4 regions of the Pseudarthrobacter sp. NIBRBAC000502771 genome follow, and region 3 is predicted to be linked to each of the others. Evidence: riboswitches for the same ligand, from Rfam matches in the RefSeq annotation. Region 3 holds a riboswitch; each other region holds the start of a gene.
What was found. A riboswitch is a leader RNA that binds a small molecule or an ion and turns the genes downstream of it on or off. The one in region 3 is predicted to bind cyclic di-AMP.
Positions count from the first base shown of each region.

Region 1: another riboswitch for cyclic di-AMP. It lies ahead of NIBR502771_RS00780 (M23 family metallopeptidase); the one in region 3 lies ahead of NIBR502771_RS20675 (family 16 glycosylhydrolase).
Region 2: another riboswitch for cyclic di-AMP. It lies ahead of NIBR502771_RS01410 (hypothetical protein); the one in region 3 lies ahead of NIBR502771_RS20675 (family 16 glycosylhydrolase).
Region 4: another riboswitch for cyclic di-AMP. It lies ahead of NIBR502771_RS14130 (LysM peptidoglycan-binding domain-containing protein); the one in region 3 lies ahead of NIBR502771_RS20675 (family 16 glycosylhydrolase).

Region 1 covers NZ_CP041187.1:168,943-176,313, reverse strand. Annotated here, with positions in the region: gene NIBR502771_RS00805 (hypothetical protein) at 1-210, opposite strand, end outside; gene NIBR502771_RS00800 (cold-shock protein) at 433-816, shown strand; gene NIBR502771_RS00795 (DUF3027 domain-containing protein) at 822-1,331, shown strand; gene serC (phosphoserine transaminase) at 1,443-2,573, opposite strand; gene NIBR502771_RS00785 (metal-dependent transcriptional regulator) at 2,868-3,569, shown strand; cyclic di-AMP (ydaO/yuaA leader) riboswitch at 3,677-3,918, shown strand; gene NIBR502771_RS00780 (M23 family metallopeptidase) at 3,929-4,750, shown strand; cyclic di-AMP (ydaO/yuaA leader) riboswitch at 4,862-5,056, shown strand; gene NIBR502771_RS21145 (C40 family peptidase) at 5,173-5,787, shown strand; gene NIBR502771_RS00770 (NlpC/P60 family protein) at 5,951-6,724, shown strand; gene NIBR502771_RS00765 (HNH endonuclease) at 6,996-7,371, shown strand, end outside.
Region 2 covers NZ_CP041187.1:320,715-328,085, reverse strand. Annotated here, with positions in the region: gene NIBR502771_RS01435 (glycosyltransferase family 4 protein) at 1-278, shown strand, start outside; gene NIBR502771_RS01430 (nucleoside deaminase) at 323-838, opposite strand; gene NIBR502771_RS01425 (phosphatase PAP2 family protein) at 894-1,718, shown strand; gene upp (uracil phosphoribosyltransferase) at 1,731-2,366, shown strand; gene NIBR502771_RS01415 (VOC family protein) at 2,469-2,873, shown strand; gene NIBR502771_RS01410 (hypothetical protein) at 3,049-3,774, opposite strand; cyclic di-AMP (ydaO/yuaA leader) riboswitch at 3,780-3,943, opposite strand; gene NIBR502771_RS01405 (glycosyltransferase family 39 protein) at 4,143-6,296, opposite strand; gene NIBR502771_RS01400 (glycosyltransferase family 39 protein) at 6,303-7,371, opposite strand, start outside.
Region 3 covers NZ_CP041187.1:1,164,256-1,171,626, forward strand. Annotated here, with positions in the region: gene NIBR502771_RS05505 (hypothetical protein) at 1-498, shown strand, start outside; gene NIBR502771_RS05510 (aminoglycoside phosphotransferase family protein) at 495-1,508, shown strand; gene NIBR502771_RS05515 (oligosaccharide flippase family protein) at 1,516-3,003, opposite strand; gene NIBR502771_RS21150 (glycosyltransferase) at 3,000-4,178, opposite strand; gene NIBR502771_RS20675 (family 16 glycosylhydrolase) at 4,300-4,923, opposite strand; cyclic di-AMP (ydaO/yuaA leader) riboswitch at 5,371-5,543, opposite strand; gene rpsF (30S ribosomal protein S6) at 5,906-6,211, shown strand; gene NIBR502771_RS05535 (single-stranded DNA-binding protein) at 6,285-6,860, shown strand; gene rpsR (30S ribosomal protein S18) at 6,985-7,224, shown strand; gene rplI (50S ribosomal protein L9) at 7,242-7,371, shown strand, end outside.
Region 4 covers NZ_CP041187.1:3,016,090-3,023,460, forward strand. Annotated here, with positions in the region: gene NIBR502771_RS14120 (ribonuclease Z) at 1-442, shown strand, start outside; gene NIBR502771_RS14125 (YdiU family protein) at 426-1,889, shown strand; gene NIBR502771_RS14130 (LysM peptidoglycan-binding domain-containing protein) at 1,997-2,836, opposite strand; cyclic di-AMP (ydaO/yuaA leader) riboswitch at 2,840-3,040, opposite strand; gene NIBR502771_RS14135 (lytic transglycosylase domain-containing protein) at 3,262-4,611, shown strand; gene NIBR502771_RS14140 (TraR/DksA C4-type zinc finger protein) at 4,633-4,992, shown strand; gene NIBR502771_RS14145 (DNA alkylation repair protein) at 4,989-5,519, shown strand; gene NIBR502771_RS14150 (DUF1810 domain-containing protein) at 5,540-5,986, shown strand; gene NIBR502771_RS14155 (glucose 1-dehydrogenase) at 6,045-6,938, opposite strand; gene NIBR502771_RS14160 (metallophosphoesterase) at 7,087-7,371, opposite strand, start outside.

The DNA.
Region 1 (7,371 bases), 1.0 Mb from region 3:
CCGCCGCCGGGCGGCAACTCCGTCCAGGACCAGCAGGAGCATCAGGATGAAGGCTGCTGGCAGGCCGTACAGCGCGGTGTAGGTGATCCAGGCGGGAGCTACCGAGCCGGCGAAGGCCAGGGCCATGACAGCTGCCACGGCTATCAGGGACAGCACGGCAACAACTGCGGCGAGGACCATCAGGGGCCGCCGGTAACGCGAGGGAGTCATGGACGCAACGCTACCGCGCCTGGCGCGGTGCGGGTAAAGCGGGGCCTTGCGCCTGCGGCGGAACAGTGCCGCCCAAAGCGTCGATAGGCCATGCGGCAGGATAACCTTGAAGCATACAGACCAACACGGTCCCGGTTCGCCATACCCTGAACCCGCACAACCATGCGGATGCGGTGGTGGCCGGCCGTGTCTCATGACAGCAGAACGAAGAAGGTTGATTACGTGCCTACCGGCAAGGTCAAGTGGTATGACAAGGACAAGGGCTTTGGGTTCCTCGCGGGCGAGGACGGCCAGGAGGTCTTCCTGCCCAAGTCGTCGCTGCCCGACGGCGTCAGCGAGCTCAAAGCCGGCACCCGCGTGGAGTTCGGCGTAGCGGACGGTCGCAAGGGCGCCCAGGCGCTGGGCCTGCGCGTCCTGGACAAGACTCCCTCGATTGCCAAGGCCAAGCGGCCGAGCGCCAAGGACCTTGCCCCGCTGGTCCAGGACCTGGTGACGGTACTGGACAACCTGTCCGGGACCTTGTCCAAGGGCAAGTACCCGGACGGCAACAAGGGCAAGGCCATTGCTGCCGCCCTCCGCAAGGTCGCCGACGAGCTCGACGTTTAGCGCCGATGACTCCCGATTCCGAACAGCCGGGCACGCCGGTGCAGGAGCAGGCTGCCAGGACGCCGCCCAAGCGCAAGGCAGGCGTGCCCGTGTGGCGCACGGGCAAGCCGGACGCTTTCCTGGCCGCCGCCGTGGACACTGCCCGGACCGTCGTGGAGGGCATCACGCCTGCGGCCACCATCGGGCCGCACCTGGCGGCCAAGAGCGAGGGCGACCGGCTGGTCACCCACCTGTTTGAGTCCCGGCTGCCCGGATACGCGGGGTGGCAGTGGTACGCGGTGCTGACGCGCAACTCCCGCTCAAAAGTGGTCACGGTCAATGAGCTGGGCCTCCTGCCGTCGGAAGATTCGATCCTGGCCCCGGAGTGGGTGCCCTGGGCCGAACGTGTCCGCCCCGAGGACCAGCAGCAGGAGTCCGAAGCGGACAGCCAGGTAACGGCCGCCGCGGAAACTGAAGGCCACGCAACAGCGGCTGACGATCCAACTGACGACGCCGGCACGCAAGCGGAAGCCTGACCGCACCTCGCCACCGGGAGCCCGGCCACCCCGGAAGGGGACAACGAAATCGGCGCCGTCCGGGATGAACCGGGCGGCGCCGTCGTATGTTGTCCTGACTGTTCTCCGCGCCTACTTCCGCAGCTCGCCCACCACGTAGTCGATGCTGGACAGCAGGGCTGAGACATCGCTGGGCTCGATAGCCACGAAGGTGGCGATCCGCAGCTGGTTGCGGCCCAGCTTCCGGTAGGGCTCAGTGTCAACGATGCCGTTGGCGCGCAGGACCTTGGCCACGGCCGCGGCATCAACTGATTCGTCGAAGTCGATGGTGGCGATGACATTGGAGCGTTCCTCCGCGTTGGCCACAAACGGGGTGGCAAACTCGGAGGCCTCGGCCCAGCTGTAGATGCGTCCGGCGGAGTCTGCGGTGCGTGCGGCGGCGAAATCCAGGCCGCCGTTGGAGTTCAGCCACTGGACCTGGGTGTCCAGCGTGACCAGCGTGGACAGCGACGGCGTGTTGTACGTCTGGTTCAGGCGGGAGTTGTCGATGGCGGTCTGGAGGTCCAGGAAGTCCGGGATCCAGCGGTTGCCTGCCTTGATCCGCGCGGCGCGCTCGAGGGCGGCCGGGGAGAACAGGCCCAGCCAGAGGCCGCCGTCGGAAGCGAAGTTCTTCTGCGGGGCGAAGTAGTAGACGTCGCTTTGGGCAACGTCCACGTCCAGGCCGCCGGCCGCGGAGGTGGCGTCCACCAGGACCAGCGATCCCTCGTCGGCTCCGGAAACGCGCGTGACAGGGGCAGCAACACCGGTGGAGGTCTCATTCTGGGGCCAGGCATAGACATCAACGCCTGCCTCGGCCTGGGCCGCCGGCCGCGTGCCTGGCTCGGACTTGATGATCGAGGAAGCCTCCAGGAAGGGCGCCTTGTTGGTGGCGGCCGCAAACTTGGACCCGAACTCGCCGAAGGACAGGTGCTGGGCCTTCTTCTCCACGAGGCCGAAGCTCGCGACGTCCCAGAATGCCGTGGAGCCGCCCACGCCGAGGACCACTTCATAGCCCTCCGGGGCGCGGAAGAACTGGCTCAGCCCTTCGCGGACGGATCCCACCAGGTTCTTGACCGGCGCCTGCCGGTGCGAAGTGCCGAGGATGGTCTTGGACGCTGCTGCCAGCGCATCGATCTGTTCCTGGCGGACCTTTGACGGGCCGGCGCCGAACCGCCCATCCTTCGGCAGGAGGTCGGCGGGGATCGTGATGCTGGTGTCGCTCACAGGTGCTCCAATTCGGCGGGGACGAAAGTTTGGTCCGGACGGGCGGGTCATGGCCCGGCCGGCAGCAGGCGATGGCTGCGCAGCGGGCCTTCACCATTCTGCCTGAATGGCAGGGGCGGCGGGAGCCGGCGGGCCCAAAGTCCAGACAATGAGACGCGCCGTCCGGGCGACGCCGCCCGACGCTCGGCTATTCGGACAAACTCAAAATAGGCTAAGCTGGCCCCCGGACTACCTCGCGGGAAGAGGCGATACGGTGGGACAACGCAAGGTACTGCGCTCGAGGAGCTGAGCTGGATGACGGATCTGATCGACACTACGGAGATGTACCTCAGGACCATCCTGGAGCTTGAGGAAGAAAACATCGTTGCCCTCCGGGCCCGTATTGCCGAGCGCCTGCGCCACTCCGGCCCTACCGTGTCCCAGACCATCGGAAGGATGGAGCGCGACGGGCTCGTGGTGGTCTCCGGTGACCGGCATCTGGAACTCACTGACACCGGCCGCAAGCGGGCAACCGAGGTCATGCGCAAGCACCGGCTGGCCGAACGCCTGCTGGCCGACGTGATCGGCCTGGACTGGGCCTACGTGCATGACGAAGCCTGCCGCTGGGAACATGTCATGAGCGAGCGGGTTGAGCGGCGCATTTACGAGATGCTGGACCACCCTACCGAATCGCCCTATGGCAACCCCATCCCCGGGCTCGCCGCCCTGGGTGGACAGCCTGCCACCGGCGGCGCCGACGGAGCCATCAGCCTGGTCGAAGCCATGAAGGGCTACGCATCGGCCTCTGTTGTCACCATCAGCCGGCTCGCTGAACCGATCCAGGTGGAGCCGGAACTGCTGGCGCAACTGGACGAAGGTGGAATCCGGCCCGGTGCCGCCGTGGCGCTGGAACGCGTGGGTGACTACATCTCCGTGCGGGTCCCGGGCATCGAGGGCGCACTGGAGCTGCCGCCCGAGGTTGCCGCCCACGTTTTCGTGGCCGTGTCCCAGCCCTGAGGCCCGGCCTTTTACCCCGGCAAGGCACTTCCACGCAAAGATAACGGAATTGTTACCTAGGGTCTAAAGGCCCTATAGTGGAACCAATCGTTGATACTTAAGCGTTACCCGATCCGGAGCCGAGCTCTGCCAGCGGATCGGGTGCACGAGTCGTTACTGGCAGAGGCGGGGGAACCACAAGCGGCAGCGGGGGACTGCCTTGGGGTGAAGTCCGTCAGCAGCAAGCCTCTCCAGTGAAGGATTCTTCCGGGAATACCCCTGTGCAGAAGCTTGCCGCGGCGGGCCGGGTCTTTGATCTCTCTGACCCGAATCCGACAGCTAACTCCGCAGGCTTTTCCAGAGAGGAACCCTTCTTGACCATGCAGACCTCCAGGGGGCGCCGCCGCGCAGCCAGCCCCCCTTCGGCACCCCGGGTTGTCGAAGACGCAGCAGTGGAGCGCCCCCGCGATCTGCATCGCGACGCGCGCCGCCGTCGGGGGCCCCTGCGGCAGGTAACGGAGTTCGCCGCCGCAAGCGGGATTGGCCAGAAGGCCGGAATCGCCCTGGCTGCCACCGGACTGGTGCTGACGGTCACAGTGCCGGCCACCAGCCCGGTCATGGCCACTGATGCGTCCGGCAACGCGCCCCTGGCAGCTTCCTCCGTCAGCCCGCAGCCGCAGATTTCCGCTGATGTTGGTGCCCAGATCGACTTCAGCCGCTCCGCCGTGGTGACCCAGGCTGACCCGGACGGGAAGCTCAAGCAGCTCCTGAGTGCCCAGTCCGCCGGCTCCGTCACGCGGGCGGCGTCGGCCGGCACCCTGGCTGCACCACTAGCCTCCCTCGTCACCGCGTCACCGTTCGGATACAGGGTGAGCCCGATTACCGGCGGCTCCGGCGACTTCCACCGGGGCCAGGACTTCGTGGCTCAATGCGGGACGTCCGTCCTTGCCGCTGCGACCGGCACCGTTACCTTCGCAGGCTGGCACCAGTTCGGCGGCGGAAACCGGGTGGTCATCGACCACGGCAACGGACTGGAAACCACGTATAACCACCTGTCGTCCTTCAACGTCAAGGTGGGCCAGACGGTCTCCCGTGGAGAAGTCGTGGCGCTCAGCGGCACCACAGGTGCCTCCACCGGCTGCCACCTGCACTTCGAGGTGCAGGTCAACGGCGAAGTGGTCGACCCCATGGGCTGGCTGTAACGAATGATTGCCCACTCTCAGATCGCAGCGACCTGCCGTGACCTGAATGTGACATTGAAACAAAACTGCTGTACCGTCTAACTCGCGTCAACTTTTCCGAAGTTGACGCTCTTGAGTGGATTGCCTAACTCTGCCACCGCTCAAGGTCCGTTCGCATTTCATCGTCTGGCAGGGGCGGGGGAACCAATTTTGGCCTTCTCTCCAGAAGGCCTTGGGGTTAAGTCACCAGCTTCCCAGGAAGCTGCGTGGCCGGGTGACTCCCATCCGAATCCGACAGCTCACCTCGCAGGCATTGGGAGAGGCTACCTTCGTGTCTTCACGCCATCATTCTGCGCGCCACCGTGCGCAAACGGTTCGCACCAGCCCCTTGGACGCCGTGTCCAAGGCCGTGAGTGCAAATGCCGGGACCGTAGGCTGCCGTAGTGGCAGCCGCATCGGGCCTGATCCTGAGCATGGGCCTGCCAGCAAACGCCGCTGACACCACCGCCGGTGTCTCTGCATCCACCGAGTCCGGCTCGGCACAGACGGCACTGGCCGTCACGGCCGCCCCCACGGCCACGGTTTCCTTCGAGCGCCCGGTCGTCAAGACCACCGCCGCTCCGAAGGTGGAGGCGGTACGTCCCCAGTCCACCGCGCCGGCCGAACGCGCCGCCGGCCAGGACGCCGCTCCCGCCGCCAAGGCTGCCGAGACTGTCTCCGCCGCAACCTCCGGCATTGCAGCCATCGCCTACACCGGCATCGGCCACTCCTATGTATGGGGCGGCACCAGCCCGGTCACCGGCTGGGACTGCTCCGGGTTCGTCCAGTGGGTCTACGCACAGGCCGGGATCAGCATCCCGCGCACCAACGCGTGGAGCATCATGACCCCGACCTCCACCCCGCAGGCGGGCGACCTCGTTGTCCAGAACGGCGGCGCGCACGTGGGTATCTACGTCGGCAACGGCATGATGATCAGCGCGCTCAACCCCTCCCAGGGCACGCTGCTGCACTCGCCCGCAGCCACCGGTACCTCGTCGTACTACCACCTCAACAAGTAGTTCTTGGGCTTAGCGCTCCAAGGGCTATTTCTTTGCCCACAGCTTTTCCGCTAGAAACCAGATCCCCGTTCGGGATGCGCCGGCGTACCCCCAAGATGCCGGCGCGTCCAGCCCCCTTTGCCTGCCTACACGCGGTCCGAAGGAAAAACGAAAGAGAGAACTCATGACGACTCGTGCTACCGCACGGCACCGCGCCGAGGTCACCAAAACCAACTCGATCGCCATCATTGCCAAAGCTGTCAGCGACAACGCCGGTGGCATGGGCCGCCAGGCTGCTGTTATCGCCGCGGCCTCCGGCCTGGTCCTGACCAGCGGGCTCGCAGCGAACGCTGCCGACGCCAACGTCAAGCGCGATTCCGCTCCGGCGTCCCAGCTCGAAGTTGAATCGGCCGTCGACGCCCCGATTTCCGCGGCTTCCACCATTGCCATCAGCTACGAGAAGCCTGCTGTCACCACCACGCCGGCTCCCGTCGTCGAGCCCGAGCCCCAGGTCCAGGTGCAGGAAGCTGCTCCCGCGCCTGTGGCGCAGCCTGTTGCTGCTGCCAAGGCCACGGCCAAGGTTGTTACCGCCGCTGCTCCGGCTGCTCCCGCCGCCCAGGTTTCCGCAAGCGGGAAGGGTGCAGCCATCCTTTCCGCCGCATACGCCCAGCTCGGCGTGCACCAGGACTGCACCATGCTGGTGACCAACGCACTGGCTGCCGTCGGCATCCACTTCCACGACTGGCCGGCAGGCTACCTGTCGCTGGGTGACACCGTGCCCATGTCCCAGGCCCAGCCCGGCGACCTGCTGTACTACGCCGACGGTGGCGGCGGCATGGCCCACATTGCCGTTTACGCCGGTAACGGCATGGCCGTCCACGGCGGCTTCAATGGCAACGACACCGTGGTCTTCAGCGCCAATGTTGGCTCCGGCCCGGTAGCCATCCGCGTACGTTAGGCATTCCTGTGCCGGCCTTAACAAGCGCCGGCCCGCGTGCTGCTTGCCAGAGGACCCCCGCCAGCAAGGCGGGGGTCCTTTGCGCTTAAGGGCTTTGCCGCCGGCGCCTCCGCCCTTTCCCTGGCATGGTGACGGAAGGGGCCTCCGGGGCGGCGATTACCTGATTCTGCACTTCTTTGTTTACTCTTGTGATGTCGATCCATAGCCCGGACATGCCGAGGGCAGCCGGCCCTCGTGCCCCTGACGGGTGCGGCCGTGAAGAGGTAAGTGCATGCGCACTCTCGTTCTGAATGCTGGATATGAACCGCTGGCGGTTATCACTTTCCGCCGGGCGCTGGTGCTTGTGCTCACGGGCAAGGCAAGCGTCGTGGCCGAAGGGGAGGACCCGGTGGTGGGGCCCACCGACGTCCTGGGCCGCCCGTCCGTGATCCTCCTCAACCGTTACATCCGGCCCAGGTACAACCACTCAACGGCCGTCAGCCGCAGGGGCGTACTCCGGCGGGACGGTCACAAATGTGCCTACTGCGGCAAGGCTGCGCACACAATCGACCACGTTCACCCAAAGTCGCGTGGAGGTGCCGATTCGTGGGAGAACCTGGTGGCCGCCTGCCTGCGGTGCAACAACGTCAAGGGCGACCACACTCCCG
Region 2 (7,371 bases), 840 kb from region 3:
CCGTCGTTGTCCGGGAAGGGACAGGGGCAGTGGAGGCCCTGGGCCTGACAGAATTAACAGCGGCCGACGGCGGCCCCCGCCTTCCCGGGGCAGTGCTGCGGCTGCCGGCCGGGGGACAGGAAAGTCCCGGACTGCTGGCAGGGTTCCTGCGGCGGTGGCTTGGGGACGCGGCTCTCCGCGAAAGCTGGCGCGCAGCAGCGCTGGAGGGGCGGATGAGGCTACCGGGCTGGAGCAGTACCGCCCGTGAAGTGCTGGCCCTGCTGGGGGCCCGGGACTGACAGCGGGACTGGAGACCGGGCCGACTGCGGACCAGGGCTGTGGACTAGGGCTGCTGGCTGATACTCCGGTGTCCCGCGAAAAACTCCCGCAACAGTAGGGCGCACTCTTCCTCGCGGACGCCCGGGTACACTTCAACCCAATGGTTGAGCCGCCGTTCGCGGAGGATGTCGAACACCGAACCTGCAGCGCCGGCCTTTTCGTCCCAGGCACCGAACACCACCCGCGGGATCCGGGCCAGGACGATCGCGCCGGCGCACATGGCGCAGGGTTCCAGCGTGACCACCAGCGTGCAATCAGACAACCGCCAGCCGTCGCCGCTGCCGCCGCCGAGCCTTGCCCGTTCCTGCAGTCGGGCCGCCGCTTCCCGGATGGCCACCACCTCGGCGTGGGCCGTGGGGTCGCCCAGTTCCTCCCGCTGGTTCCGGCCGGAACCCAGGACCCCGCCGTCGGGCCCCAGCACCACGGCGCCGATGGGAACATCCTCCGTGGCGAGTGCCCGGCGCGCTTCCGCCAACGCAAGGCCCATCCAGGCATGATGTTTCTTTTCGGGCAACGGCATGGCTCAATGATAGTTTCGGGGATACTCAGGTTACTTACCGACGCCGGGAGGCACCATGGACACTCTTCGGGATCGCCTAGGTCTTTGGTTCAAGCCCTATGCGGCGCTGGTCCTCACCATCCTCGTGGGCGGTGCGATCATCGTATCCCTGGCCTTGCTTGGCGCCGAGGTGTACGACAATGTGGTGGATTCCGCGGGCCTGGCCAACCTGGACAAGCCGGCCCTGGCCCTGTCGGAGAGCTTGCGCAGCCCCGGACTCGATGCGTTCGTTACCGGCTTCACCAATATCGGCGGCGGAATCGGAATGCCCATCCTCGCCAGCATCCTCACCGCCTGGCTGACCTTCCTCAGCCGGAACTGGCGGCCCCTCATCCTGGTTGGCGGCGCAGCGGCCGTCTCCATCATGGCCACGACGTTCGGCAAGAAACTGGTGGGCCGCACCCGCCCGGACCACGCGGACGCGGTGCCCCCATACGAGGATTCACCGTCATTCCCCAGTGGCCACACCCTGAATACCACCGTGGTGATCAGCCTGGTGGTGTACCTGATCTGCCTCCAGTTCCAGGCCACGGTGGTTCGCGTCTCGGCCATCACGGGCGGCACGCTGTTCATCATCGCCATGGGGCTGAGCCGCGTCTTCCTTGGCCACCACTGGCTGACCGATGTCATGGCCGGGTGGCTGCTCGGCCTGACGTGGGTGGGCGTGGTCATTCTGGCGCACAGGTTGTTCCACCTGGTCCGCAGGCGGGAGCACGCCGGTGCGGCGCCGTCGTTCGACCGTCCAATCGTCCGCGACGTGGTGGCCGAGGAAGCGCACCTTGGGGGCGACGGCGGCAGTGAGCACGCCCACGGAGGCCACAACAAGGACACCGCCGGATGATAGTTTTGGGGGATGCGTACTCTCGTTGTTGACCACCCCCTGGTCGCCCACAAGCTCACCGTCCTGCGGGACAAGAACACGCCGTCGCCTGTCTTCCGGCAGCTGACGGAAGAGCTGGTGACGCTGCTGGCCTACGAAGCCACGCGGGAGGTCCGCACCGAGCCCGTCACCATCGAAACGCCTGTCAGCACCACCATCGGTACGGCGTTCACCAAGCCCACACCGCTGGTGGTCCCCATCCTCCGGGCGGGCCTGGGCATGCTGGAGGGCATGACCAAACTGGTCCCCACCGCCGAGGTGGGCTTCCTGGGCATGGCCCGGGACGAGGAAACGCTGGACATCATCACCTACGCCGAGCGCCTCCCCGAGGACCTGACCGGCCGCCAGGTGTTCGTCCTGGACCCCATGCTGGCCACCGGCGGCACCCTGCGCGAGGCCATCAAGTTCCTGTTCAAGCGGGGCGCTTCGGACGTCACCTGCATCTGCCTGCTGGCGGCTCCGGAGGGCCTGGCCAAGCTGGAGGAGGAACTGGGCGACGCAAACGTGCACATCGTCCTGGCCTCCATCGATGAGAAGCTCAACGAGAAGTCCTACATCGTTCCCGGGCTGGGCGATGCCGGCGACCGCCTCTACGGCATCGCCGGGTAGCCACCTGCCTCCGGACGGGACCTGTCGGGGAGGGACTTCTTAGACGGCTTTCTTTTTGCGCTGGGCCTTTTCGGACCGGTGCCCCGCCGCTAGCCTGTGCGGATGGACTGGAAACTCGAACTTGTCTTTGTCCCTGTCTCCGACGTTGACCGCGCCAAGGACTTCTACGTCAACAAGGTGGGCTTCAACGCCGACTACGATGAGCGGCCCTCGGACGACCTCCGTTTCGTGCAGCTGACGCCGCCAGGTTCGGCCTGCTCCATCTGCATTGGCGAGGGGCTGACGGACGCACCTCCCGGCACCGGGTCAAACCTGCAACTGGTGGTCAGCGACATCACCGCGGCGCATGACTTCCTGAAAACCAACGGTGTGGACGTCAGTGACGTGGACGTCCAGGACTGGGGACACTTCGTGTACTTCGCCGATCCGGACGGCAACAAGTGGTCTGTCCAGTGCATACCGTGGCGGAACGCGGGGGCAGGCGCGGCGCCAAGCTCTGCACCTTAAACCAGTGAGGGCCGCATCCCCGGGGATGCGGCCCTCACTGCGCGGTAGTTCCCTGCCGGGCCCCACTCCAGGGCGAACGACGGCGGGGCCAGGGACGCGTCGTCGGGCGGCCGTCAATGCTGGAAAGGCTCAGCTGAAGGTGCCGCTTCGTCGCGCCGCGGCAGGGAAATGGTGCCTAGTACCAGTTGTGCGCCAGGTGGAAGTTCAGTGCACCGCAGGGGGACTGGTAGCTCTTCTTGATGTAATCCAGGCCCCAGTTGATCTGGGTGCGGTAGTTGGTGAGGTAGTCCGCACCTGAGCTGGCCATCTTCTCGGCGGGGAGGGACTGGACGATTCCGTACGCCCCGCTGCTGGGATTGGTAGCTGTGGTGGTCCAGTCGGATTCCTTGGTCCACAGGGTCTGCAGGCACTGCATCTGGTCAGGTCCCCAGCCGAATGTGGCCAGCTGGCCGGCGGCGTATGCCTGGGCTCCGGCGGGATCGTTGACTGCGACGGCGGGTGCAGGCTCGGGTGCAGGCTCGGGGGCCGGTGCGGGTGCCGGGGCAGGGGCCGGTGCGGGTGCCGGGGCAGGGGCCGGTGCGGGAGCCGCGGGCGCTGCTGCCGGAGCCGGTTCAGCCGCCTGCGGTGCAACGCTGATGGCTGCGGGAGCGGGGCTCTCCACCGGGTTGGAGCGGATTTCGCTCTTCTCGATGCTCATTTGGGCGTCGGCTGCTGCCGTGTTTGACTGGGTGGACGACGCCGGGGTCATGCTGCTGGTGGCCTGTCCGGCCGCGCCTACCCCCACCAGTACCGCGCACGATGCCGCAAGGACGGCGGCGCGCTGGCCCAGGGTGGTCTTCTTGGCCTGCGGTTTGGCCCTGTGTTTAGCCTGCAGGCATGATTCTGCCGTGTTTTTGGACATGATTGATCGCCTCTCACACCTGCGGAGTTAGCTGTCGGGTTCGGATGAGGGCATCCGGCCGTACGGAATGAAAATCACGTACTGGCTTAACCCCAAGGGCAGTCATTGCCCGGGACGGTGGGTCCCCCGCCTCTGCCGTTGCTCAATCGGAATCCGGGGAAGCGGCAGAGCTTGGCGTCAACCCGGGATATGCGGCCCGAACGGAAACCGCACCCAATCGACGGTACAGGAAGATTAAGCAGAAGTCACATTTAGGTAACGGAAGTCGCGGATTCCGCGCGTCGGTTTGCGGCCGCACGCGCTGAGGACCGGCTAAACGGAAGCAGTCCAGCCCGCCGGGGACTTCCGGTCCGGGCCGGACTGCCTCGCTACTGGCCTGCCAGGGCGTACACCGTGGTGCCACCGATGCTCTGCGACTGGAAGTTGGCGGCCACCCACTCAGCGATCTGCGTTGCTGCATCCGAGCCGCTGGTGGAGCGCATGGTCCCGCCCGCGATGAAGAAATGGATCTTTCCCTGGGACACCAGCTCCTGGAACTGCGCCAGCGTGGGGGAGGGATCGGTGCCGTTGAAGCCGCCCACCGCCATGACTGGAAGTTCGGTTGCCAGCTGGTAACCGGCGGCGTTGTTCGAACCCACCACGGCCGCGGCCCAGGTGTAGCTTGAGGCCCCCGCCCGGAGCGCGGTGACCAGCCCGGCCGACGGCGTGGGGGCACCCAAGAGGCCGCCCATCCCTCCGCTGCGGCCTCCGGCAAACCCTGTGCCGCCTTGGGTACCTGGCTGCCGGAAGCCCTGTCCCTGCGTGCCTTGTCCTCGAGTGCCTTGTCCCTGCGTGCCTTGGGCTGTGCTGCCTGTGCCACTGGGGCCGAATCCGTTCCCGTTGCCCCCAGTGCCGCCGGGGGCTCCGCCCGGGCCCGTACCGAACCCTGACGTGGGGCCTGCGCTGACGATTGCCCCGCTGTGCGCCGCCGATGCCGTGGAGACGGAGTAGGCCAGCGGCCCGGCGAGCGACGCAGCAACGGCCAGCACCGCCGTCGTCCGCTGGAGGGAGCGGCGGCCCAGGAACCGGTTGAGGCCCACTCCGGCGGAAGCGGCCAGCCCTGCCGCCAGCACCAGCCAGCGCAGCCACGGACCGTAGGCCGAGGTGGTGCCCAGCAGGGAGAACGCCGTCAGGGCTGCCGCTGCCACCGCCGCCGCGAGCGGGATTGCAGCGGCCAGCTGCTGCCTGTGCTGCCACAGGAGAACAGCGCCCAGGCCGGTAAGTGCCGCAATGCCCGGCGCCAGCGCCACCGCGTAGTAGGGGTGGATGATGCCGGCCATGAAGCTGAACACCAGGCCCGTCACCAGGACCCACGAGCCCCAGGCCACCACCGACGCACGCACCGGATCCGTCCGCGGCGCCCGTCGGCCCACCCACAGCAGGCCCGCCGCGAGGATCAGGGCGGAGGGCAGCAGCCACGCTATTTGGCCTCCGAACTCGCTGTTGAACATCCGGAACAGGCCGGGGACGCCCCAACCGTTGCCCCCGCCCACGCTGCCCGTTTCGTCGCCCGTCAGCCGCCCCAATCCGTTGTAGCCAAGGGTGAGTTCCAGGATGGAGTTGTCCTGCGACCCGCCAATGTAGGGCCGCATGCTGGCAGGTGTCAGCTCGACACCCGCGAGCCACCAGCCGGCGGAAACCACCATCGCCGCCCCTGCCGCGGCGAGCCGCAGGAGGCGCCGGCGCAGCCTGCCCGGCCCCGCAACCATGTAGGCCAGGGCGAACCCGGGAACCACCAGCAGGACCTGAAGTTGCTTGGCCAGGAAGCCGAAGCCCAGGAACACGCCGGCCAGCAGGAGCCAGCGCGGCCGGTCCTCCTGGATTGCACGGAGGATCCCATACCCGGCGGCAGTCATGAGCAGCACCAGCAGGGCGTCAGGGTTGTTGAACCGGAACATCAGCGTGGCAACCGGCGTGAGGGCGAGGACGGCAGCGCCCAGCAAGCCGGCCCGGTGGGCGACGGTGTCGTCACCCGTGGCCTGCACCGCGGCACGGCGCACCGCAAGGTGGAGCAGCCAGGCGGCCCCGACCCCCATCAGCGCTTGCGGGACCAGGATGCTCCACGGGTTCAATCCGAAGATCCGGACGGACAGTCCCATGATCCACAACGAGGCCGGCGGCTTGTCCACCGTGATGGAGTTGGCAGCGTCCGAGGAACCGAAGAACCAGGCAGTCCAGTCCTGCGATCCCGCCTGGGCCGCGGCGGAATAGAACGCGTTCGCCCAGCCTGATGCGCCGAGGTTCCACAGGTACAACACGGCCGTTCCGGCCAGTACTGCCGCCAGTTCCAGATGCCGCCGGAGGGCCTGGGGATTCCGCGGAGGCCGGACGGACTTTGTCCCGCTGTCCCCGGCGGACGTTGTTCCCCCGTCGTCGGCAGCCCGGGCCCTTACGGCCCGGGGTCCGGTTGCACGTGCCCCGGAGGGACGCCCAACGCCGGTCGCGGTGCTTGAGAACGGCGGGGTCGGGTAGTGACTGGCCATGGCGTGCTACTCCGCCAGGCGGTAGACGGTGGAGTTGCCCACGGTCTGCGCCTGGAAGTTCGCCTGTACCCAGGCGGCCACCTCGGAGTTGCCGCCGCGGCCGCCCATGCCGCCTCCGCCCATGCCGCCACCCTGGATGTAGTACCCGATCTCGCCCTTGGACACCATGTCCTGAAACTCGGCGAGCGTGGGGTACGGATCCCCGCCGTTCCAGCCGCCCAGCGCGATGACGTTGGTGTTGGTGGCCAGTTCCAGGCTGGCTGCCTGGCTGGCGCCCGAGACGATGGCGGACCATTTGGTGGTGGTGGAGGAGAGCAGCGCGGTCACGGCGGCGTCGGTGGTCCCTTCACCGCCGGGGCCACCGCCCGGACCACCATTTCCAGTAGTGGGGTCAAAGCCGTTCGCCGGGTCGAACCCGTTACTGCCGGAGGCTGCCCCGTCAGTTCCGGCGCCTGCGTCCGTGCGGTCGCCGCGGGCGCCAGCGGCCCGGTTCCCAAAGCCGCCTGCCGACGAACCCGCGGGCCCCGACGTCGGAATGGAGCCCGAGTGCGCGGAAGCGGCGGTGGCCAGGGTCCAGGCAGTTGTGCCGAGTCCGCCGGCCAGCAGGGACACGACGACGACGGCGGCCGTACCTGCACGCCGGAACCGTCCGCCCGCCCCCAGTGCGTCGAGGCGCAGGAGGATCCCGGCAGCTGCCAGGACGCCAAGGACGATCGCGGCGATGCGCAGCCAGGGGAGCCACTCGGCATCCCGGCCCAGGAGTACGGCGGACCAGATGGAGGTGCCCAGGACCGTCACGGCCAGCACAATCCGGGCCGTCCAGTAGGCACGGCCGCGCCAAAGTTCCACGGCGCCGATGCCGATCAGGGCGGCGATCGCCGGGGCGAGCGCCACGGAGTAGTAGGGGTGGACGATGCCGCTCATGAAGCTGAAGACTCCGGCGGTGACCAGGAGCCAACCGCCCCACAGGATGAGCGCTGCGCGGCCCGGTGAAGTGCGCACTTCACGCCGCGTGAACCACAGGCCTGCCACCAGCAGGACCAGCGCCGCGGGCAACAGCCACGACACCTCGCCG
Region 3 (7,371 bases):
TTTGCGGGAAGCATCAGTCCTGAAACAGAATCGGCACTTCGGCTTCTGGATCCGCAGGCGGTAAGGCTGGACCAGCAGGAAGACTTACCCGGCGGAACATGCGATGTGGTGATGCTTGCCTCGCCGGATCCTGGCCAGGTGGAAAGAGCAGGACGGGCGCTGAAGCCGGGTGGGTGGATTTGCGTGGAGGCTGGCCGAACCCTTTTCCGGCATTCAGGGCCACGCACGTTGAGGGGCTGGAAACGGACGCTGGAACGCTGTGGGTATCAGGACGTCGCCTTGTACTGGAACGCCCCCAATCGCGCGCGGACTGCCCGGCTGGTTTCGGTCCGCTCCGGCGTATCCATTCGGGACACCGTGGCCCTACGCAAGGATGTGCGCTTTGGTCTCCTTAAGGCGGCAGCAGTCCACATAGCTCTGGCACTGCACGTCTTTGATCTCCTCGTCCCCGATGGCACGGTTACGGGGCGGCGGCCGGAGAGGATTGTGGAGCAATGACCTTCTTCGACCAATTCCTGCGGGACCACTACGACGAGTTCGCGCTTGACCAGTACGGACTGGGCAAGCGATGGGACACGCTGCTGCTCACCCCGCGGTTTGTCACCTCCCGCCATGTAGTGGCCCTGGTGTTCCCATTCCGGCGGACAGAACCTGCCCTTGTGGTGAAGGTGCCCCGTCAGCCTGGGGATAACAGCGGCGTCCTTCGTGAAGCGGCCATGCTGGCCCAACTCTCCACCGTAGTGCGCGACTCAGGCGCCGGTGTTCCACGACTCGTGGCAGTTCGGGACGTGGGGCCATACACTGTCCTGGTTGAAACCGCGCTGACCGGCCTGCCGTTAGATCCCCGGACAGTAGCGGCGGACCTGCCGGCCGCCGTCGCCGCGGGCACCGAATTTGTCGGGGCCCTTCCCTGCACGCAGCCCGCCGCCAGCAACGTGGAGTGGTATCAGCGCGCCGTTGCCGCTCCGCTTGCAGCCCTGGAAGAGCTGACAGGCCCCGACGCCCACATCAATGAAATGGTCCAGCAGACGCACGAACTCCTTGCCCCACTCCGTCGGTCGCAACTGCCCGCGGTGATCGAGCACGGCGACCTGAGCCACCCGAACCTCCTCGTTAAATCTGGCGGTGCCCTCCAGGTCATGGATTGGGAACGCTCCCTCACCGACGGCGTTCCCGGACACGACCTGGTGTTCTACCTTCAGTACCTGAGTGAATCCAGCGAGCAGGCATTTGCGCGGGAGGCCCAGGCTGCGGCCTTCGACAAGGCTTTTGGCGAGCAGGGCTGGGCCATCGACCCGCTTTCCCGCCACCTCGGCACGCGGGGAGTCGACCAGGACCTTTTGCCACTACTGGTTATTGCTACGTGGGCGCGCTCCACTGCCACAATGGTCGACCGGTTGGCGCAGGAAGCGGAAGTGGACCCATCCCAGCGCAACAGAAAAGTCCGGATGGCCCTCCAGTCGGACAGGGATTTCTGGTTGTGGCGCCACGTCCTTAACGCCGCCTAGGGCGGACCTATGAAGCCCGGCTTTCAGCTGTCTCTGATGCGCCGTGGGTGCGCCTGAAAAGCCCCAGAACCTCGTCGTGCAGGTCCCTGTAGCCCCACCGCAGCACGCAGTACACCAGGCCCACCCCGGCAACCACCATGACCGCTAAGGTGGGCACTGGCCCCACTAAATGCCGGGCCAGGTTGAGCAGTCCCACCAGGCCTACGGCCGCCCCGCATACCATTCCGGGCGCGGCGGCACGCATCATCCGGCGCATCCTGGTCCCCATCACCTTTGCTGCCACAGCCTGCATTCCAAAGGCAAAAACAACGGCTACCACCATCTGGGCACATGCAACACCCACAATGCCCCACCGGGTGGCAAAGATCAGTGCGGGAAGAAGAACAACCAGGCGGACAACGGAGATCCAGATTGAAAGTCCGGGCCTGCCCAAGGCTTTATAGACATCATTGGCACCGGCGCCAAGGGACCGGGCGGCCGCATACAGGGCAAGGAAAACCAGCGGCGTAACCGATTGTTCCCATTGCGCTCCGAACAAGACCGGTACCAGGACCGGCGCCACGACGGCAAGCCCCACGCCGGCCGTGATGCCGTACAGGGCCTGGACGGTGACGCTCTTCAAGTATCCGTCCCGCAGCCGCTGCCGGTCGCCGCGGACTTGCGTGTACAAGGGAAACAGGACAGTGGACAGCACGAAGAAAACGTTCAGGATCAGGGCCTCCGGCAGCCGGAAGGCGAGGGTGTACAGGCCCAGAGCATGCGCTCCGAGGACGATTCCGATGACGAGGTAATCGACGTCGAAGATCGCTCTGGCCAGCATGGTGCTTCCAGCGACTGGGGCACCGAAGCGGACATTTGCCGCGATGGCGCTTCTGCTTACGCGCCAGATCTGCCAGGGTGCCTCGTGGCGGACCAGGAACCAGCAGGTGGCGGCATATGCCACGGACCCGGCGGCCGTCCCGACGGCGAGAGACCAGGCGCCATGGCCGGTAAAGGCCAGGTAGAGGGTCACCGTTCCCATGGTCGCGGCGCGCAGTACCGGCGCCGCAGTGAGTTGCCTGAACTTCAGGTCCCGACGCATGATGGCTTCCGGGACGGCGCCGCAGGCGGTGGCCAGCACGGAAACACCCAGGACCTGCACCAGAGGTGCTACCCCGTCCAGCTCAAGGAGGTCCTCCACCGTGTCCGCGGCCAGCAGGGCTGCCACGGCAAGCACTGCACCCAAGGCAACGGACAGCAGCAGCGCCGATCTTGCGATGACGGGAGTCTTGGGCAGGTAGACAAGGGCCTGTCCCACTCCGGCGTCGGCGATAGTTTCGGCGTAGGCCATCAGCACCAGCGCAAGCGCGACGAGGCCGTATTGCTCAGGCGAGAGGAGCCGCGCCAAGACCACGGTGGTCACCAGCACGATCACCCTGCCCGAGGCGAAGGCCAGTCCCTGCCACAGGGCTCCCCGGACTCCCTTGCGCTCCAATTCCCCCGGTGCGTACGTCATGGTTGCCCGTTCGTTTCGGAGAGTTCGCCCGCCATGGCTGCCCGGACTTCCGCCAGGTACTCGCCTGCCACGGTTTCCCAAGTGCGGACTGCACCTGCGGCAACACCCGGCCGGCCTCTGGGGAGATCCCCTTGCGGTGGCTTTAGAGCCGAGAGTTGCTCCACCACCTTGCGGGCAAGAGCCTCCTGACTGTCCCGAACGGCAAGCAACGGGTGCGCGGGAAGTTCCCTCGCGGCCACGGGTGTGGCCACCACGGGCACTCCGGCGGCGAGGGCTTCCAGGACGGAGTTCCGGATACCCACCCCGTGCTCGTCCGGGAAAGCAGCCACGTCCGCAGCTTGGAACACGTCCAGGATGGAGGGCACGTTGGCCAGGATGTCCACCTGGGGCCCGGCCAGCGCCAGCACCGCCGGCGTGGGCTGCCGCCCTGCGATGACGAAGCGGGCATTCGGAACCTCCTGCCACACCAGCGGGGCGATCCTCCTGGCCAGTACGGTGGCGCTGTCCACATTCGGTCCGTAATTCAGGCTTCCGGCGAAGCACACAACCGGGGCGTCGCCCTCGAGGCGGGGACCGGTGGCCGTTGCCGTGCCGTTGGGGATGCTGGTGACGGCCCGGTCCAATGAGGCGGACCAAGCTGCTGCGTCCCTGGCGCCGACTGTGAGAAGCCGGGCCCGGGACGGCAGGTGGCGTTCAGCGCGGGCCGCCACATGTTCCCGCAGACGGTACGCGGGTTGTAGGGTGCGTGCCCTCGCCGTGTCCATACTGGCGCGAATGGACCAGGGGTCTACGGTCTGCAGTACCAGTGGCCCGTTGACACTGTGGGACAGGAAGAGGGCGTGGGGGCCATGGATCAGTGTAGCGTCCATACCCGCGGACAACCGAGTGGCTGCGGCGCGGGCAGAAGGGGTGGAACGCCGGTGTTTCCCCAGTCCCGTCAGGCCGCCCACGGAGCGGGCAAAGGCCGATAGTTCCTGCCGGGGCGCCAGTTCGTACACCGTGTCACAGCGGCTCCTGATTTCCTCCGGAACGGGAACGGGACCCGAAAAAGTCAAGAGCGTGACGGCCACGTCCGAAGGGAGGTGCAGGATCACTTCGTACGGAATCATTGAGCTTCCGTCCCCCTGCTCAGGATCCCGGTTGGGCACGCTTTCCGTCACGTACAGGAGCTTCATTGCAAGAGTTTACTGGATCACTTCCCTGGCAGAGGGTCGCTTTAGGCAACCTTGAGGAAAGCGAAAAGGGCGACGGCGGGAGGTCCCGCCGTCGCCCTTTCATCGGGTGGCATGGGGCTTGTTACTGCCAAGCCCGGACGTAGTCCACCATCATCTGTGACTGCGGGCCGTACACGGGGTTCGTCGAGGAGGAACCGACGTTCAGCACGATGTACTGCGGAGCATTCCCGTCGTCCGTGGGGTAGGACTTGACCTTGACGCCGTCAAAGTACACATCCGACGAGTTTGCCATCCTGTGGAGGCCGAAGGTGTGGTACTCGTTGGCCCAATTCCCGGGGACGGTGCCTTGGTTGTGGGTGCCCGAGCTGGAGTGGTAGTTGACGGTCATTTTCGCCTTGAGGACCTCGGCAATGTCGTTTTCGCCGGTGGCCGGCCAAGATTGCCCGGTGGTCCAGAAAGCAGGCCAGTTGGTCAGCCCGTTGGCATTACCGGTGAACTTGATCCTGGCTTCGACGTAGCCGGTGGTGAACTGGTACCCGGTGCCGGCTCCCCCATTGGGGTTGGTGGACACCAGGCCGCCGGAGGTGGCTGAGGCGAGGCCCAGTGACAGGTTTCCGTTCGCTACCGAGACGTTTGCCGGGCTGGTGGAAACCTTGTTCATGGTTCCGCAGCCGGGGGAGAACCAGCAATTGGACCACTTGGCTGCGTCTAGGCCAGCTCCGTTGAATTCGTCAGCGAAGGTCATGGTCCAATTGCCCGGCACACCGACGGGTTGTGAGGTGCCGGTGCTTGCCAATTGCGCAGACATCGGGGCGATCGGAGCGGGGGAAGCCGGTGCAGGTGCAACAGGAGCCTGTGGTGCGGCCGCCTCGATGGGGGTGACTGCGGGTTCACTGGCTGCGGGCGAGGTTGCGGGAGCGGGCGATGCAGGAAGGACCGGGCTTTGTTCAGCGACAACTGGCTGGCTGACTGTGTCAGCGGAGCTAGCTACGCGGTCCACGTCGGGAGTGCCTGAAGCTTGGCTGAATCCAATGCCCAATACTGCGGCCCCGAGGACAGTGGCGGCTAATCCGGCAGCAAACTGAAGCTTTCGCCCCCGGACGGCAGGCGCCTGTGTCAAGGGCCCACTAATTTCGGTTTGATAACGGGATGATGCATTGCTTTTACGTTTGGGTAATACGGGCATGGGGACATTACCTCTCATAACGCCTGCGGGGTTAGCTGTCGGGTTCGAATGAGGCCATTCGGCCGCTTGGCGCGGCTTCACCCCAAGGCGCGGAAATCCGGCCCGAGAGGCTTGGGTCCCCCGTCTCTGCCTGAAACCTAGTGGATCCGGGAGGCGGCAGAACTCGGCGTCCTCCGGATTGGGGCTGGCTGGGGCAGCCCCCGGAAGACCGTACACGAGACCCCGCTGATAATCACAATAAGGTAACGGGTCTCACTTCCCCCGCGTGGCGTTCACCTGCCCCAGGCGTGGCCACTGCTAGTGCACCCTGCAGGGCGCGGGGCTTTTCCACATAGCGACCATGCCCGGCCCCGTCCCGCATCCATGCGGGCTAGCCTTGGGTCAAGCGTGAATCGCCTATCGGGTCCAAATGCACTAGGATATTGAAGTCTGTGCTGCGTCCTGCCTCCGTTCCGGTGGCCGGGCATCGCGCGGAATCGCAAATGAACCTCCTGTTACGGAAATGCCGTAACCGCTTAGCCCAAAGGAGGTGGGTTCACATATGCGTCCTTACGAATTGATGGTAATCATCGACCCCGAGGTCGAAGAGCGTACCGTTGAGCCGTCGCTTCAGAAGTTCCTGAACGTCATCACGAACGATGGTGGAACCATCGAGAAGGTTGACATCTGGGGCCGTCGTCGCCTGGCTTACGACATCAAGAAGAAGTCCGAAGGTATCTACGCCGTGGTGAACTTCACCGCGAAGCCGGAGACCGCCAAGGAACTTGACCGCCAGCTGTCTCTTAACGAGACCATCATGCGCACCAAGATCACCCGCCCCGAAGAGCAGAAGGTTGTTGCTGAGTAATTCAGCACCATTCTTCATTCTTTACCCCGCAGGAAACGCACTCTTCACCCAGGATCGAACAAGGAGGCAGTAGATGGCAGGCGAGACCACCATTACGGTCATCGGTAATCTCACCAATGACCCGGAATTGCGGTTCACACCGTCAGGTTCGGCAGTAGCGAACTTCACCATCGCTTCCACCCCCCGCACCTTTGATCGCCAGTCCAACGAGTGGAAGGACGGGGAGACCCTGTTCCTCCGCGCCGCTGTTTGGCGTGAAGCAGCCGAGAACGTCGCGGAGTCCCTGACCAAGGGCATGCGCGTCATCGTTACCGGCCGCCTGAAGAGCCGCTCCTACGAAACAAAAGAAGGCGAAAAGCGCACCGTTATCGAGCTTGAGGTCGACGAAATCGGCCCCAGCCTGCGCTACGCCAACGCCAAGGTCAACCGTACCCAGCGCTCCGGCGGACAGGGTGGCGGCGGCTTCGGTGGCGGCAACAGCGGCGGTGGCTTCGGAGGCGGCAACTCTGGTGGAAACCAGGGCGGCAACTCCGGTGGAGGCTGGGGCGGCGGCAACCAGCAGGCTGCACAGGACGATCCCTGGGCTACGCCCGGTGTGTCCAATGCAGGCGGCTGGGGCAACGGCCCCGATTCCGAACCTCCCTTCTAAAACCTAAACAACGGCCCGGCGCTGGGGCTGCCAAGGTGCAAGATGCACCCGGGCACTGCCGCCGTCGGACCACCACCATCCCGTGGATCAATATCCACGGGCTCCATAGAATAGGAGCTCCACGATGGCTAAGGCTGAACTCCGTAAGCCCAAACCAAAGTCCAACCCCTTGAAGGCCGCTGACATCACTGTCATCGACTACAAGGACGTAGCATTGCTGCGCAAGTTCATCTCCGACCGCGGCAAGATCCGCGCCCGTCGCGTTACTGGCGTCACGGTGCAGGAACAGCGCAAGATCGCCCAGGCAATCAAGAACGCCCGCGAAGTTGCTCTGCTGCCTTACTCCGGCGCTGGCCGCGGCTAAGGAAGGGATTAACTAACATGGCAAAGCTCATTCTGACCCACGAGGTCACCGGTCTCGGTGCTGCTGGCGATGTTGTCGAGGTCAAGGACGGTTACGCACGTAACTACCTGCTGCCCCGCAACTTCGCCCTGACCTGGTCGAAGGGTG
Region 4 (7,371 bases), 1.9 Mb from region 3:
GCGCGATGGCGCACTGGGGGCAGTCAGGCTGGAAGAGATGAGCAGTCCGAGGCCGGGCCAGCGCTTCGCCTTCATCATGGATACGGCGCCGTGTCCCGGCGCAGAAGAGCTGGCGGACGGGGCAGACATGCTGGTCACCGAGTCAACGTTCAGTGACGACGACGGTACCCTGGCTCAGCGGTACCTTCACCTCACTGCGGGGCAAGCGGGGGAGCTGGCAGCGTCCGCCCGGGCGCGCACCCTGGTGCTCACCCACTTCTCCGCACGGTACGGTGACGACGTCTCCCTGCTTGCAGGACAAGCGCAGGCGCGGGCCCCGGGGGTTACCGTGATCGCGGCCAAGGACCTTGACCGCATCCCCGTTCCGCGGCGGCGGCAGCCGGCGCGGGAGGGTGCCGGTCCAACTGCGGGGATAGGGTTAAACCATGACGGCAGCAGCTGAATCCACGGTCACGTTCGATGGCCGATTCGCCCGGGAACTGGCGGAACTCGCCGTGCCCTGGCGGGCCGAGGAAGCGCCCAGCCCGGAGCTCCTCGTCCTGAACGACCAACTGGCAGCGGACCTGGGCCTTGACCCGGAGTACCTGCGCAGCCCCGAGGGGGTGCGGCTCTTGGTGGGAAACCACGTTCCAGCAGGTGCCACACCTGTGGCACAGGCGTATGCCGGGCACCAGTTCGGCGGGTACTCGCCCCTGCTCGGTGACGGACGGGCGCTGCTGCTGGGCGAGGTCATTGACCGGAGCGGCCGCCTCGTGGACGTCCACCTCAAAGGCTCGGGGCGGACGCCATTCGCGCGCGCCGGGGATGGCCGCGCCGTCGTCGGGCCAATGCTGCGTGAATACATTGTCAGTGAGGCCATGCACGCACTGCACGTTCCCACCACCCGTTCGCTCGCCGTTGTGGCCACCGGGCGGCAGGTTCGGCGCGATGACATGCTGCCCGGCGCCGTCCTGGCACGGGTTGCGGGCAGCCACCTGCGCGTTGGCAGCTTCCAGTACGCGCGCGCAACCGAAAATATGGACCTCCTGAAGCGGCTGGCGGACCACGCCATCGGCAGGCACTACCCGCAGGCGGCCCATGCCGCAAACCCCTACCTTGCGCTGTTCGCGGCAGTTGTCTCCGCCCAGGCAGAGCTCGTCGCCCGGTGGATGCTCATTGGCTTCGTGCACGGGGTCATGAACACGGACAACATGACCATCTCGGGGGAGACCATCGACTACGGGCCCTGCGCATTTATGGACGCCTTCAACCCAGCCGCCGTCTACAGCTCCATCGACGTCGGTGGACGCTACGCCTACGCCAACCAGCCGGTCCTGGCCGAATGGAACCTGGCCCGGCTCGCCGAGGCCGTGCTCCCGCTGATTGACCAGGACCAGGAGAAAGCCGTGGCCCCGGCGGTGGAGGTCCTGGGCGGTTTCCGGGGCCAGTACAGCAAGGCATGGACCCGGGGGATGGCGGCCAAGCTGGGTCTGGACGGCGTCGATGAAAGCGGCGCCGCCGGGGCCTTGGTGGATGATGTCCTCGACATGCTGAAGGACGGACCCGTGGACTACACCCTGTTCTTCCGCAACCTGGGTAAAGCCGCCCGAGGGGACCGCCGCCCCGTGCGCGGCATGGTCCTTGACCTTGCCGCCCTTGATTCCTGGCTGGTGCGGTGGCAGGATCTCCAGCCGGACGCTCAGCTGATGGACAGCGTGAATCCTGCGTACATTCCCCGGAACCACCTTGTGGAGGAGGCGCTGTCCGCAGCCACCGGAGGGGACCGGGCTCCGCTGCAGCAGCTGCTGGCAGCTGTCAGCCACCCCTTCACTGAACGGCCCGGCCTGGAACGCTATATGCAGGGACCGCCGGAGGACTTCGGCAGCTACATGACGTTCTGCGGGACCTGACCGCGGCGGCGCGGCGGGTGCGTTAAAGACAGGAGGGTGGCAGCCGGTTTCCCGGCTGCCACCCTCCTTCACAGTCGGCACCGCCATGCGGGCCCGACCGGCAGGGACTAGGCTACGCGCACTGCGGAGTACCCGCCGAGCCAGCTGATGGAGTGCACCTGCGTGTCGAAGCCGTTGACGCCGCCGCTGACAACCTGGCCGTTGCCTGCGTAAACGCCCACGTGGCCGGAGGTGATGATCAGGTCACCGGGGGCGGGAGAGCCCACCACCGTGCCATACTGGAAGAACTGGGTGGGGGCCAGGTCGCCTACGGACTTGCCGACGGAGCGCAGTGCCTTCTCAACCATCGCGGTGCAGTCCTGCTGGACGCCCAGCTGGCTGTAGGCCGAGGCGAGGATCGCCGCGCCGGTGCCCGTGCCCGTGGTGGAAGCCACAGGCGTTGCCGAGGCGTAGGACATGTTCATGCCGGTGTTGGCCGGTGCGGTGGCGGCTGCCGCCTGCACGGGTGCTGCAGCCGGGGCCGGTGCCGGCGCTGCGGTGTAACCGGCGCCGGGAATCTGGATCTGGTCGCCCGGGTAAATGACCGAGGACAGGCCCAGGCCGTTGGCGGACAGGACGTCATTGAGGTTGACGCCGTACGCCGCGGCGATGGCGCCGAGGGTGTCGCCGGAAACCACGGTGTGGACGTTCCCTGCTGCTGCGGCAGGGGCTGCGGCCGGTGCTGCGGCGGTGGCCTGCACACTGGTCTGCTCAGTGGTGTCCGGTGCGGTTACGCCAGCGTGGGCCGGGGCGCCCACGCCGAACGCAATGCCGGACGCTGCTGCCACAGCGAGCGCCGGGCGGCCCAGGGAGCGGGCCTGCGACTTGGCTGTTACGGCGAGGCCCTCGAGCACAATGGAGCGGGCCGGAGTCGCGCGGTGGCGGGCTGAAATGGAATTTTTTGACACGGTTGATCGCCTCTCCCATGCCTGCGGGGTGAGCTGTCGGGTTCGGGCTGGAGATACCCGGCCGGGAGCGGCCCCGCGATGGAGGGAGGCGCTGCCGACTTAACCCCTAGGCCACATGTGGCCGTGGAAACTTGGTTCCCCCGTCCCTGCCAACTGGAGCGGTTGGATCCCATGGTCAGCGGCAGGGCTCGGCATACTGACGGGAATGTCCCGTCTGAGAGGGACACCTGACGACCCTAACCCATGGGCACGGCGATTGTCACATTTAGGTAACATACGAGGCTGCCCTCTCGAATTGCGCAAACGTGTGGACGATAAGCCTGCTTCCCGCCTGACCTCGACTGATGGCGGTGGCTGCCGTCCAAGTAACAATGTGGAGACGGCTTCCTGCGTGCCCCTCCAATCCGCCGGTAAGCTTCGGGACTATGCCCCTGTTCGTGACCACCGCCAGGTTCCCCGTGCTGGGGGGCCTGGCGGCTGTTGCCCTGGCCGCCACCGTTGTCCTTCCGGCCACTGCCGACGACCCGCCCCCAACCGGCGGGTATCCTTCGTGGGCAGACGTGCAGGCGGCCCAGTCCTCGGAAGCTTCGAAGGCGGGGGAGATCACCATCATCAACGGACTGCTGTCCCGCCTCGAAGCCGAGTCTGAGGCGGCAGGGGAAGCCGCCGTGCGCTCGGCGGCAGGGTACGCTGCCGCCGACGCCGGGCTCCAGGCAGCTTCTTCCCGCCTCGAGACCCTTTCCGCCCGGTCCGCCCACGCCAACCAGGAGTTGGCACGTTACCGGAAAGACCTCGGCGCCCTGGCTGTCGAGTCCTACAAAACCGGCGGAACCAACACGGGGTTCTTCGTGGCGCTGGATGCCCTGGGAACCAACAGCGTCCAGGGGCTCAACCTGGTCAAGCTCGTGGGGGACAAGACTGCGGCCCTGGTCACCAAGGCGGCGGCCGCTGAACAGGCAGCCGCCGCCCTTGCCGACCAGGAGAAGGTTGCCAGGAGCGAGCGGGAGCGGCTTGCCGCGGAGGCGAAGGCAACGCTGGAGTCCGCCCGCGCGGCCCAGGATTCGCTGGCCCGGCAGGTGGCGGAGGAACAGCGGCATGGCGGCGAGCTGACAGCCCAGCTCGCAGCCCTGAAAGGCACGACGGCGGCCCTTGAGGGTGAGTACCGCCAGGGCCAGGCGGCGCAGGCTGCCTACGAGGCGGCCCAGGCGGCCAAGCGCGCCGCCGCGCAGGAGCAGGCCCGGCAGCAGGCGGAGGCCGCGGCCAGGGCCTCCGCCGCGGCGGCGCAGCAGCCGAAGGCACCCGCGCCCGCGGCAAACCCGGCCCCGGCAGGTCCCGTCCAGCCAGGCGGTGTCCAACCCGTTCCGGCCCCTCCTCCCGCTGTCGATCCCGGGCCGGCCGCCCCGGAGGCGCCGGCCCCGCCGGCTCCGCCCGTCGTCGTCGTTCCTTCCGTTCCCGGCGGTGCGGTGAACGATCCGGCCGGAGCGAAAAGCTATGCATCGGGGCGCCTGGCCGCCTTCGGGTGGGGCCAGGACCAGTTCCTGTGCCTTGCCCAGCTGTGGACCAAGGAGTCCAGCTGGCTGACCACGGCCACCAACGCCTACTCCGGTGCCTATGGAATAGCCCAGGCGCTGCCGCCGGGCAAGTACGCCAGTGCCGGCAGCGACTGGCTCACCAGCTACCGCACGCAGGTCGACTGGGGCCTTGGCTACATCAAGGACCGGTATGGTTCCCCGTGCGCGGCCTGGAACCACTCCGCCGCCCTGAACTGGTACTGATTGACGCGTTAGGCTGTCCCCATGCCTGATTTCGAACGGTTCCGCGCGCTGCTCGAAGAGGAGCGGGCCCGGCGCGTGGCACTGCTGCCGGCGCTGCGGGCGGATATCGAGGCCGCAAATTCGGCGCGCCAGGACTCCAATGTGGATGACGAGCACGATCCCGAAGGTGCCACCATTGCCTTCGAACTTTCGCAGGCTTCAGCGCTCCTGAAACAAAGCTCGGCCGGCCTTGGGCAGATTGAAGCGGCCCTTGACCGACTGTCCGCGGGAACCTACGGAACCTGCGCGGTGTGCGGGGAGCCTATTGCCGAGGGCCGCCTGGAAGCCCGGCCATGGACGCCGTTCTGCATCCTGCACGCCTCGTCCGGCCGCGGGCGATGACGGAGGCCCCGGAGGTGGTGTCGGCGGCTGCGGAGTTCGTCGACCGGACGCTGCAGAATGAGGGCTCCTGGTACCGGGCCGACGACGTCGGGAGCCGGCTGGGCGGGCAGCTGGCCTCGTATGGATCGTCGGTGGGGGCCGTCCGGGGGACGGTCCGTGACGCGCTGCGGAAATTCAAGGACCTGGACCATGACGGCACGGTCATGCTGGCCTCCGTATTGTGGGGACAGCCGCGGCCCGGTTCGCGGCCGGTGTTCGAGCGCCGCCTGGCCGCCGTGGTGCTGCTGCAGTCGCGGGTGCGGCTGCTCCGGCATTCCGACCTGACCCGGCTGGAAGGGTTCCTCCGTTCCGCCCGGGCAGGGGACCTGGCGGCGCCCCTGCTCTCCGATGTCCTGGTCCCGCTGCTTGCGGGGCTGGGCGGGCGTGAACGGCAGCGGGCCGGCGTTGTCCTGGCGCGGTGGCGGGAAGATCCGGACCCCGGGCTCCGGGCGGCAGCCGCCGCCCTTGAAAAATACTTGTCCATGTGAAACGTACCAAGGAGATCCATATGAATGAACCGTTTGACCTTGAGCGTTTTGTTGCCGCCCAAAACACCGGCGGAACCTATGAGCAGGCACTGGGCGAGCTGCAGGTGGGCCGGAAGTCGGGCCACTGGATGTGGTTTGTCTTCCCCCAGCTTGCCGGGCTGGGACAGAGCGCCACATCCCGCAGGTACGCCATTTCGTCCCTTGCTGAGGCTCGCGCGTACCTGGACCACGAGCTGCTGGGCCCACGGCTCCTGGAGTGTTCACTGGTCCTGGCAAACCACGCCGACCAGTCCGCCGAAGACATTTTCGGTGGCGTCGATGCCAAAAAGCTCCGCTCCTGCATGACGCTGTTCCTCCGGGCGGCGCCCGGAGAAACAGTGTTCAAGAGCGTCCTGGCCCAGTTCTTCAATGGCGAACCGGACCCGGCTACCGACGAACTCCTGGCCGGCCTGGACGCGGCGGACTGATCACGGAGGAGGCGGTGCGGCAGCCTGGACGCGCCGCACCGCCCAGGCGGCCGGGTCGCTACGGCGTCGGGCTGCCGCCGTTGACGTTGAGCGTTTCGCCCACCACATAGCTGGATTCGGGCGAGGCAAGGAACACGTAGGCGGGGGCAAGTTCAGCAGGCTGGCCCGCCCGGCCCAGGGGAGTGGACTGGCCGAATTCCGGGAGTTCCTCCTTGGGCTGGCCGCTGCTGACCTGCAATGGGGTCCAGATCGGGCCCGGCGCCACGGCGTTCACCCGGATGCCCTTGGGGGCCAGCTGCTGGGCCAGGCCCTTGGTGAAGTTGTTGATGCTGGCCTTCGTGGTGGCGTAGTCCACAAGGGTCGGCGAGGGGTTGTAGGCCTGGATGGACGTAGTGTTGATGATCGTTGAGCCCGCCGGCATATGCGGTACCGCGGCCTTGGTCACCCAGAACATGGCATAGACGTTGGTTTTCAGGGTGTGGTCGAATTGCTCATCGCTGATGTCTTCCAGGTCCTCCTGCGCAACCTGCTTTCCGGCGTTGTTGACCAGGATGTCAACCCCGCCCAGCACGGCCACCGCCGTGTCCACCAGTTCCCGGCAGGCGGCCGAGTCCTTGAGGTCCCCCGGTACCTTGACGGCCTTGCGGCCGGCAGCCTCAATGATTCCGGCAATGCGCGCGGCGTCCTCCTCTTCCTGCGGCAGGTAGGAAAGGACGACGTCGGCACCCTCCCTGGCAAAGGCGATCGCCGTTGCTGCCCCGATGCCTGAGTCCGCGCCGGTCACAATGGCCCGGCGGCCGTCGAGGCGGCCGGTGCCCCGGTAGGTTTCTTCGCCGAGGTCGGCCTTGGGCGCCAGTTCCGCATCAAGTCCCGGCTCCGGCTGGTGCTGCTTGGGCGGGGAGATCTTTTCGTAGGCAGTCACGGGATTACGGAAGGTGTACTGGTCGGTCATGGTGGTACTCCTGTTCGTGCGGGACACGGGCTGGTTCGTCGCCCGGGATCGTGAAGCAGCAATGCTGCGCAGGCAGCAGCGAGAAGCTAAGCATGCTTACGGTTCCCAGCCTAGGCAAAAGCTCCCTCCCTGCCAAGCGGCGCCGCGGTCAGCCGCGCTGGACCTCCACCAGCCTGACCTCCGCCAGGCGGCCGCCGTCCACCACGGCCTCCATGTAGGTGCAGGCCGGCTGGCGGCGCCGATCCGTGGGCGAGCCGGGATTCAGCAGCCGGAGCCCGCCGGGCGAGACCGTATCCCACGGAATGTGGCTGTGCCCGAACACCAGGACGTCCGTGTCCGGATACAGTGCCTCGCACCGCAGTTCGCGGCCCTTTGCCTGGCCGGTCTCGTGGACCATCGCAAAACGCACCCCGTCCAGGACTGCGGTGGTGCG